Regions from separate parts of the Erwinia tasmaniensis Et1/99 genome, predicted to be linked through region 2. Evidence: predicted binding sites of a transcription regulator. Region 2 holds the regulator's gene; each other region holds the start of a gene.

Region 1 (3,281 bases), 1.1 Mb from region 2:
GATACAAATCACCGGCCTGCAGCACGGGTATTGGATATTGTTGACCAGCCTGTTCGTCTGCCAGCCAAACTACAGCGCCACCCGTCGACGTCTTGCGCTGCGCATCATTGGCACCCTGACGGGGATTGCCCTGGGGTTACCGCTACTGTGGCTGGTGCCTTCGGTTGAAGGGCAGCTGATTTTGATAGTCATCTCCGGCGTACTTTTCTTCGCCTTCCGCCATGTTCAGTACGCACATGCCACGATGTTCATCACGCTGCTTGTATTGTTCTGTTTCAACCTGCTCGGTGAAGGTTTCGAAGTGGCGTTACCACGGGTTGTTGACACCCTTATCGGCTGCGGCATAGCCTGGCTGGCGGTGACGTTTATCTGGCCTGACTGGCGCTTTCGGCGGCTTCCTGCCGTGGCCGATCGTGCGTTGAAGGCAAATTTCCGCTATCTGGAGGCGATCCTGGTGCAGTATTACCAGGGTAAGGATAACCGTCTGGATTATCGCATTGCGCGGCGCGATGCCCATAACGGGGATGCTGAGCTAGCCTCGGTCGTTTCCAATCTGTCGGTAGAGAATAAAACAGATCGGGACTTGCGCGAGGAAGCTTTCAGACTTTTGTGCCTCAATCATTCATTTCTCAGCTACATCTCTGCTCTGGGAGCGCACCGTGAAAAGCTGGAAAATGACGCTTTGCTGGGACTCATGGATGATGCCGTAAACTGCGTCAACAGTATTCTGCACCTGGCAAATGTTGATGATAACAAAGCGCAAAAGATAATGGACAACCTGACAGCATATCTTCAACAGAGCGAATCTAACGCAGATACCGAAACCAAAGAGCCACTGGTTCTGCAGCAGATGGGCCTGCTGGTGGCTCTTTTACCCGAAATCGCACGACTAAAGAATGACCTTGCTTTACATGCCTAACTCACTGAATGCGCGATATTTTCCTCCTGCTGTGCATACAGGTAAAACCAGCTGCGCAACTCTTCCTTCTCTACCCGTGGCAACACTTCATAGTGCCGCCCGGCAATGGCTCCCTGCAGTGCGAATAAAACGGTTAGCCCGACATTCTTATTACACGCGTGCAAACGAAGCCAGCAGTTCTTCGCCCCCTGCCTCTTGAGCATCTCGATACTGGAAATACCCACCTGACGTAACAGCATCTCCATACGAATGCCCAAATTGGGTAAATCCTTAAGTCTTTGGTTATTCTGACGTTCTTGCAGCTGTCTTTGTGCCTCCATCAGGCAGATATGTGAAAACGTCAGCAGCAGATTGTCATCGGACCACAGCGCCCGATCAACGCGGTAGTAATCAAGCTCCACCGACACACCGCGCTTGTTCAGGCTTAATGCTTCCATTTTGCGTTCTGTAATGTAGGGCTGTAACCGCTCACAGGCCCGCAGATACATTTCACCTTCCGCTACAACCGCAAAAACGGTTTTCTCGACTGACAGGGAATAACCACCAAACTGAGTTCGTGATTTCACCTCGCCAAGCCGTGCCAACCGCTGTTTAACTTCCGCTATCTTACGTCTTGAACTGTCCATGATCTCTCCCTGTATCGATTAGAAAATTCATCTCTTTCTCTGTGGTATTGCGTGTTAGAAAATAGGCAATCTTGATTAAGGGTTCAATGAATAATTCACGTCTTCCGGGTTTGCATTATGATTTTGCGAGACGCTACGAAAAAAATCTGGCGGCTGTGAAATATTTCGGAGACTCACGCCGTATCGGCAAAGCTATTGATCAACGGGGCTGATGAAGCAGTAAAGTTGTTATTTACCCACGACATATAAATTCGGGTGCAGAGAATCTCATCCCGATACCGCACGATCATAATGTAGGGGGCGAGACTGGCTTTGTGAGTCTTCTGCCCGGCCCTCAGCAAGATTGAGGTTGATCTTTGCTCAACAGCACTATACTGTATATCCATACAGTCAACTGGTGGGCGAAGACATTATGCGTACTCATTCAATAAAAATTCAATCTCTTAAACGCACTCAGCACGTTTCCACACCGGTGATGACCTCACCTGTATGTGCCAACGGCCTGATAAGCGAATTGATTTATAATGAGGATCATCCCGGTATGACTCAACTACTGCTGCTACCGCTATTGCAGCAACTGGGTACGCAGTCTCGCTGGCAGCTATGGCTAACGCCACAACAAAAACTAAGCCGCGACTGGCTACTGCGTTCCGGCCTTCCTTTAGACAAAGTCATGCAATCTCCGCGTTGCGGCACCATCACCACCGTAGAAGCGATGATCAAAGCATTACAGACGGGAAACTACAGTGTTGTTTTGGGTTGGCTGGCAGACGAAATATCTGTATCGGAACGTCAGCGTTTACAGCAGGCGGCGAAGTCCGGCCAGGCGTTGGGGCTGATTATGCGGTCTGAGCGCGGTGTTTTATCCCCATCGAGACCTCTGGATGGGGTAAAAATTCAATCAAGTTTGTATCATTAAGTAAAAAGGAGAATTTTCCGAAATTTTTTTTCCAACAAACCCTCTTTATGCGACAAATTTAGGCTGAGCCCGGCGTGGCAATGGTTTAGTCGCTATACGCGACCCCATTTCTGGCAAAAAATTCACCCTCAGGTGTTAAATTTTATGTCTTTAGCCGTTTTTTTTTACAGGGCACCATCATATCGCACTTGTAAGTTTGCTGGTACGTTGTAGACTTTAGCTCGCCAGGGTGCTCAATAACCTCCATTTTTTGGAAGAGTCATAATCGAGCTTTACAACCCGGCGAAGGATTAAACCAAAGAGCTAATTTTAAGCTCATTGCCTATTTGGATGATAACGAGGCGCAAAAATGAAAAAGACAGCTATCGCAATTGCAGTGGCACTGGCTGGCTTCGCTACCGTAGCGCAGGCCGCCCCTAAAGATGACACCTGGTACACCGGTGGTAAGCTGGGTTGGTCTCAGTACCACGATACTGGTTACTACGGTAACGGTTACCAAAACAACAATGGCCCAACCCACGAAAGCCAACTGGGTGCTGGTGCATTCCTTGGTTATCAGGCTAACCAATACCTCGGTTTCGAGCTGGGTTATGACTGGCTGGGACGTATGCCTAACAAAGGCAGCGTAACCAACGGTGCTTTCAAGGCACAGGGCGTTCAGCTGGCAGCTAAATTAAGCTACCCGATCGCTGACGATCTGGACGTTTACACCCGTCTGGGTGGTATGGTATGGCGCGCTGACTCAACTCAGACTAACCCAACCTACGGCCGCATCAGCAACCACGACACCGGTGTATCTCCACTGGCAGCCGTTGGT
Region 2 (3,281 bases):
CAAAGTGCATGCGCGCCACGCGAGCCAGCTTCTGGGCAATAGTTTTGTCGGTGCCGTGTTCTGTTGCCATGTGGCGTAGCGACACCATTGGTGAAAAACGCACGAAGCTGTCACGACCTAACCACAGCACGGCAAAGAATTTTTGGATGCCGTTCAGCACGCGCAGATGCGGCTGCTCGTCGCCCTGAACTTCGCGGCCTGGAGCACGTCCAAACATGACCGAGACCGGCACCATCTGGACATCAAGATCCGGATTGTTGCGGTGCAGATCCAGGTAGTCATGGAACAGCTTAACCGACTCCAGATTCGGAACAAAATAGGGAAACACGCGTGGGCCATCATGGATAAAGACGTGACGTGGCAACAGATTGCCGTCGATCTCCAGCGGTTCCAGCGGATCGGGCAGGTCCTGTTTGCGGCACTGCTCGCGCAGCGCAAGAAGATCGGCCTTTGAATCATAAGGCAGTACATACATAATAGGGCGCGACGTATCAAGCCCAAGTTCAGCAACCGGTTCTGCCGGAATTGCTTTACTTTTTACCAGTAATTTAACCGGTAAATTCAATAAGTTATAATATAAATTACGCCAACCTGACATAGATAATATGAAGCCTCTTGTTAGCAAAGCGATGCAAGCATACCAGAAAGCATCTGCGGAATCTGTGATGTTACGAAACCCGCTACACCCCGCCATTGACATTAAACTTTTTAAGGGACTTCGCCATTATGGCAAATAATGCCACCGGATTGACGCGAATTATCAAGGCCGCTGGATATTCGTGGAAAGGTTTGCGCGCCGCATGGCGACATGAAGCGGCCTTTCGTCAGGAAACCGTAGCGGTGACGATCGCCATTTTTATTGCCGCTTTGCTTGATGTTGACGCGGTGACTCGCGTACTGCTGATTGGTACTGTAGTGATGGTTATCATCGTCGAAATTCTGAACAGCGCCATCGAAGCGGTTGTTGACCGTATTGGCAGCGAAATTCATCCCCTTGCTGGACGGGCAAAAGATATGGGTTCTGCCGCCGTGTTGTTGAGCATTCTGCTGGCGGTATTTGTCTGGATCATGCTGCTGGTGCCCCATTCGTGATGAGGGACTCATAAATTACAACAACCTGAATTTCGTCCAACTTTAGGTTTTCAATATAGAAATACCTGTATATACTCACAGTCGACTGTATAAACAACCAGGGGGCGGGATGAAAGCACTAACGGCAAGGCAGCAGCAGGTTTATGACCTGATTCGCGACCACATTAATCAAACCGGTATGCCCCCAACACGGGCAGAGATTGCCGCGCAGCTCGGTTTCCGTTCCCCGAATGCGGCTGAAGAGCACCTTAAGGCGCTGGCGCGTAAAGGCGTGATTGAGATTGTGTCCGGTGCATCACGCGGCATTCGCCTGATGATGGAAGACGAGAGTGGGCTTCCGTTAATCGGCCGCGTAGCGGCAGGTGAGCCGCTGCTTGCAGAACAACATATCGAAGGACACTACCAGGTCGATCCCGGTTTGTTTAAGCCCGGCGCGGATTTTCTGCTGCGCGTTAGCGGTATGTCAATGAAAAACATCGGTATTATGGATGGAGACCTGCTGGCGGTGCACAAAACAGAAGATGTGCGTAACGGTCAGGTTGTCGTCGCGCGTATTGATGATGAAGTCACGGTTAAGCGACTAAAAAAGAATGGCAATATGGTAGAGTTACTGCCGGAAAATCCTGATTTTCAGCCAATCGTCGTCGACCTGCGTCAGCAGACCCTGACCATTGAGGGGCTTGCAGTCGGCGTTATCCGTAACGGCAACTGGCTGTAAATATCGATACGAACGAATAATGCGCGTTGCGCCCGCAGCGCGTGCTCACTGAATACGCAAAACGGGCCCAATAGATTTCGCGTTGCGGCAAGGCCCTGCTCAACATATCCATCCCAGCTGCCGTTATGATGCTATGACAAGGCCGGTGACGTAGTGATGTAACGGAAGCCGGTTAGTCCTATTGACACATTTCATTACTTAAGCTGAATTCTGTCTATTTTATTGATTTTCATTTCTTTTTCCCGCTACTTTCCCCGCCGCCGAGTATGTTTACTATCGCAACGCTATTCCTCTACTACAATTATCTCTGTGTCAGGTTTTTTCCCAGATAATTATCTACCTAAAAGCCGAAAGATGAAGTTAACAAGCTGTTTAACCCCGAGTAGAGGATACATTTTATGAATAAACACGAAGCCGGCGGTAACTGGAAGCAGTTTAAAGGTAAAGTTAAAGAGCAATGGGGCAAACTGACCGATGACGACCTGACGGTCGTTGAAGGTAAGCGCGATCAGCTAGTGGGCAAGATTCAGGAACGTTATGGCTATGAAAAGGATCGGGCCGAGAAAGAGCTAAGCGACTGGGAATCCGGTCACGACCACCGCTGGTAACCAGCGGCTGTTAACGCGCAAAAAGCTCCCGATTGCGGCACAAGGAGAGTGCCTCCAGCTCGCGTCTTAGTCTGTCAGACTTCGCCTATCGTCCGCGTTTTTTCGTCTGCACGCTGTGATCGTGATGGCAGGCACCCTGATGCGTGCAGGTTTCAATTTCTTCGCACGGCCGGCAAAAACCATGCGCTTCAATCACGCTGTGGCCCAGGGTAAAACCTGATTTGAGGGCCAGCGATTTCAGAATATCTTCCACCCCCTCTGCAGGTTGTTCCGTGACCTGACCACAACGATCGCATATTAGCATCGCCGACGTATGGGAAGGCTGCTCGAAGTGATGGCAGACCACGTAACTGTTGGTCGACTCTACGCGATGTATAAAGCCCTGCTCCAGCAGGAAGTCCAGGGCGCGATAGACGGTGGGAGGCTTCGCCTGAGGCTCGGAAACGCGCAATAAATCCAGCAAATCGTAAGCGCTGATCGCCCCGTTATGTTGGCTCATCAGACGCAGAACCTCGAGACGCTGGGGCGTCAGGCGCACGCTGCGTTGTTGACAAATAATTTCCGCCTGCGTCAGAATTTTTTCAGCGCTGGTCATATTTCTAGTTCCTCATCAGGCCAGAATCAGGATGTTATTTTATCACACCTGTCATAAAACGCCGAGTTTGCTATTCATCAGGGCCAAACTGATCCGTTTTGCAATACGGTCAACCCGAAAATGTTTTCCGGCAGATCGCGGTTTAATCAACTGAATTTAATGATGTTATGTGATTTTTCTTAGTGCTATTTTAAGTTGTGTCATTGATTTAATATGCCAAAACGTATTTACATACCCTGATTATCTTGATATTTCTTGACACAGGGTC
Region 3 (3,281 bases), 580 kb from region 2:
TCTCGCTAAGGGCAGCTATCCTGGCTGGCAGCCAGACGGCAGTTCGCCGGTGATGGCGTTAGTACGCACAACCTACGAGCAGCTGTTCGACAAAACCCCCAGCATTCAGGTGATCCATGCCGGCCTGGAGTGTGGGCTGTTCAAGGAGCCATATCCGCAGATGGATATGGTCTCCATTGGGCCGACCATTACCGGAGCCCACTCTCCCGATGAGCAGGCGCACATCGCCAGCGTAGGGCTTTACTGGCAGTTACTGACCGCGCTGCTGAAGGCGATCCCGGCGAAATAAACCATCAGGGGTGGCCCGGGACCGACCCGGTCTGCCCTACAATCCTAACAGCAGCTGCCGTTCCAGCTGCGGATCCAGCAGCGTGACGTGCAGCCCCACCAGCCTGACTCCGCGCCCTGCCCGCCGCTCATTCCAGCTTTTACGTGCCACCTCAATCAAGTCCGCCTTATTCAGCTCTGGCCAGACATGTTCCTGCGTGGTCTGCTGAAAATCGGTGAACTTAAGCTTAACCCCCTGGCGAGCAATCAGCCTGTCCGGTTTGATTTTACATAACCGCCTCTCCAGCTCGTCGTACAGCAGATCGATAATCTCCAGGCAGGCTTCCCAGCTGTGGATATCCTGTGACAGCGTGCGCTCCACGCCGAGAGACTTGCGCTCCCGCTCGACGATCACCTCGCGATCGTCAATGCCGTTGCAGCGCTCCCACAGCACGCGGCCAAATTTGCCAAAGCGCTTCAGCAACGTCGCCAGATCGGTTTTCTGCACGTCGGCACAGGTGGTGAGCCCCAGCTCCTCAAGTTTTCGCGCGGTGACCTTTCCCACGCCGGGAATTTTCGCCAGCGGCAGGCGTTGCAGGAAGTCAGGCACTTCCTCTGGGGTGATCACAAACTGGCCGTTGGGCTTATTAATATCAGAGGCAATTTTTGCCAAAAATTTAATCGGTGCCACCCCGGCGGAAGCCGTCAGGTTTAGCTCCCGGCTGATGGTATCGCGGATCTGACGGGCAATTAGCGTGGCAGAGCCCTGGCAGTGTTGACTGTCGGTGACGTCAAGATAGGCTTCATCCAGCGAGAGTGGTTCAATCAGGGGGGTATAACGCGAGAAAATATCGCGAATTTGCGCACTCGCCTCTTTATAGGCTTCATAGCGCCCGCGGATCACCGTCAAATGGGGGCAGAGTTTCAGCGCCATTGCCGTCGACATCGCGCTGCGTACGCCATATTCACGTGCCGGATAGTTGGCGGTACTGATCACGCCGCGCTGGGTTTCGCTGCCGCCAATAGCAACAGGAATGTCGCGCAGGCTGGGATTATCACGCATTTCTACCGCAGCAAAAAAGCAGTCCATATCCACATGAATGATTTTGCGCATATCCCCTCCGACAATACTGGATAAGTATACAGTCAAGTTAACAGAGTTCAACAACCGTGAGAGGAAGCGGCAGAAGCAGATTTTTATGCCAACGATCTTGATAAAAAAATAGACAATGCTAATGTGACGCGGCAACACAAGAATTGTCCGATATTGTCATTTAACAGGCGCTTTTCGGCGCTGATTTTCCCCCCTACCTTCAAGAGAAACAGAATGGGCAAAATCGCACTGCTATTTGCGATGATTTTTCTGCCAGCCGTGGTCTTCGCCAGCGTAACCGAAACGGCTACGCCTCTGGCACCGGTAAGCAAAGAGTTAAGAAAACAGTTAATTGGTGTTCCCGTGTATCTGCAAATCTTTAAGGAAGAGCGTACGCTGGAACTCTACGGCAAAATTGGCAATGAATACCGTTTACTTAACAGTTACCCCATTTGCAAGTTTTCCGGCGGGCTGGGGCCGAAACGCGTGCAGGGCGATTTCAAAAGCCCGGAAGGTTTTTACAACGTGAGTTTGTCCCAGCTGAAGCCGAATAGTCGCTTCTACCGGGCGATAAACGTCGGCTTTCCCAATGAGTACGATCGCCAGCAGGGCTATCAGGGTAACTATCTGATGATCCACGGCAGCTGCGTATCGATCGGCTGCTATGCCATGACCGATGCCTATATGGACGAAATTTATCACTATGTGGAGGCCGCGCTGCGCAATGGTCAGCCACGTATCGACGTCAGTATCTATCCGTTCCGGATGACCGAGAGCAACATGCAGCGCCACCGCTACTCGACCTATATTAACTTCTGGAAGCAGCTACAGCCTGGCTATGCGCAATTTGTGCAGACTAAGCAACCTCCGGCCATGGCCGTGAACGCCGGTAAATATGTGCTGGACCGCCCGCTGACCAACGGCCCGGCAGCGCCGACATCAGCCCTCGCGCTCTCCCAGGTAAAATAGCGCCCATTCCCCTGGCGCAATCTTGTGCCAGGTTTCATTCGCCGTCAGCGGCTGGGTGGCCACCACGGTAACCACGTCATTCGGCGTGGTCTGCCGTTGAAAATCAATTTCTACATCCTGATCCAGCAGCTTGGCCTTACCGAACGGCGCACGCCGGGTTATCCAGAACAGGTTGGTCGAGCAGAAGGCCATCAGGTAGCGGCCGTCCGACAACAGCATATTGAATACGCCTTTTTCACGCATCTCCTGCGCCAGCTCGGCAATATAGCGGAACACCGCCGGCCAGTTGCCGGGCGTGCGCGGATAGCGCGTGGTCAGCTTGTGCAACAGCCAGCAGAATGCCAGCTCGCTGTCGGTTTCCCCCACCGGGCGATACGGGCCGGTATCAAGATTTTTGTACCCTCTCAACTGGCCGTTATGCGCATAGGTCCAGTTGCGCCCCCACAGCTCACGGGTAAACGGGTGGGTATTCTCCAGCGACACCTCACCACGGTTAGCCTGGCGGATATGCGCCACCACCGAGCGTGATTTAATGGGATAGTCCTGTACCAGCCGGGCAATGGGCGACTGGAAACTGGGCTGCGGATCTTTGAACGTGCGACAGCCTTTCCCTTCATAAAAGGTAATGCCCCAGCCATCTTTATGCGGACCGGTTCCGCCACCGCGCTGCACCAGCCCGGTAAAGCTAAAACAGATGTCCGTCGGGACATTGGCGCTCATCCCGAGCAGTTCGCACATAGGAATACCTCATAACCAATACGCCAATAGCGTGAAAAAATGGACTTTTACGGTCGATGTCACCCGATATAAAACGGCGACCCGACCGTATCTATCAGCTTACCTTAGTCTTCACGGCGGTTGGCAATAAATTTGTTGAGGTGAGATTAAAATGCCTTTAAGAACAGGCTTTCGGCCCACGAATGGACCCGTTCGGGAAGCTTCCCCATTGCTG

Evidence for each region. Region 2 encodes LexA, which represses DNA repair genes until DNA is damaged. Its sites were predicted from a motif close to TNCTGTATGTACATACAGNA; they were not measured.
Region 1: a site for LexA is predicted at 1,918-1,937, ahead of sulA (SOS-induced cell division inhibitor SulA). Genes of this name have one in related genera too.
Region 3: a site for LexA is predicted at 1,396-1,415, ahead of dinB (DNA polymerase IV). Genes of this name have one in related genera too.

What each region holds. Positions count from the first base shown of each region.
Region 1 is NC_010694.1:2,362,506-2,365,786, forward strand. Features, by position in the region: gene yccS (YccS family putative transporter) at 1-919, shown strand, start outside; gene ETA_RS11620 (TfoX/Sxy family DNA transformation protein) at 916-1,545, opposite strand; gene sulA (SOS-induced cell division inhibitor SulA) at 1,958-2,464, shown strand; gene ompA (porin OmpA) at 2,814-3,281, shown strand, end outside.
Region 2 is NC_010694.1:3,476,778-3,480,058, reverse strand. Features, by position in the region: gene plsB (glycerol-3-phosphate 1-O-acyltransferase PlsB) at 1-598, opposite strand, end outside; gene ETA_RS16710 (diacylglycerol kinase) at 727-1,092, shown strand; gene lexA (transcriptional repressor LexA) at 1,202-1,810, shown strand; gene ETA_RS16700 (CsbD family protein) at 2,209-2,418, shown strand; gene zur (zinc uptake transcriptional repressor Zur) at 2,504-3,013, opposite strand.
Region 3 is NC_010694.1:2,901,770-2,905,050, forward strand. Features, by position in the region: gene pepD (beta-Ala-His dipeptidase) at 1-289, shown strand, start outside; gene dinB (DNA polymerase IV) at 326-1,381, opposite strand; gene dpaA (peptidoglycan meso-diaminopimelic acid protein amidase) at 1,595-2,329, shown strand; gene ETA_RS14165 (class II glutamine amidotransferase) at 2,300-3,067, opposite strand.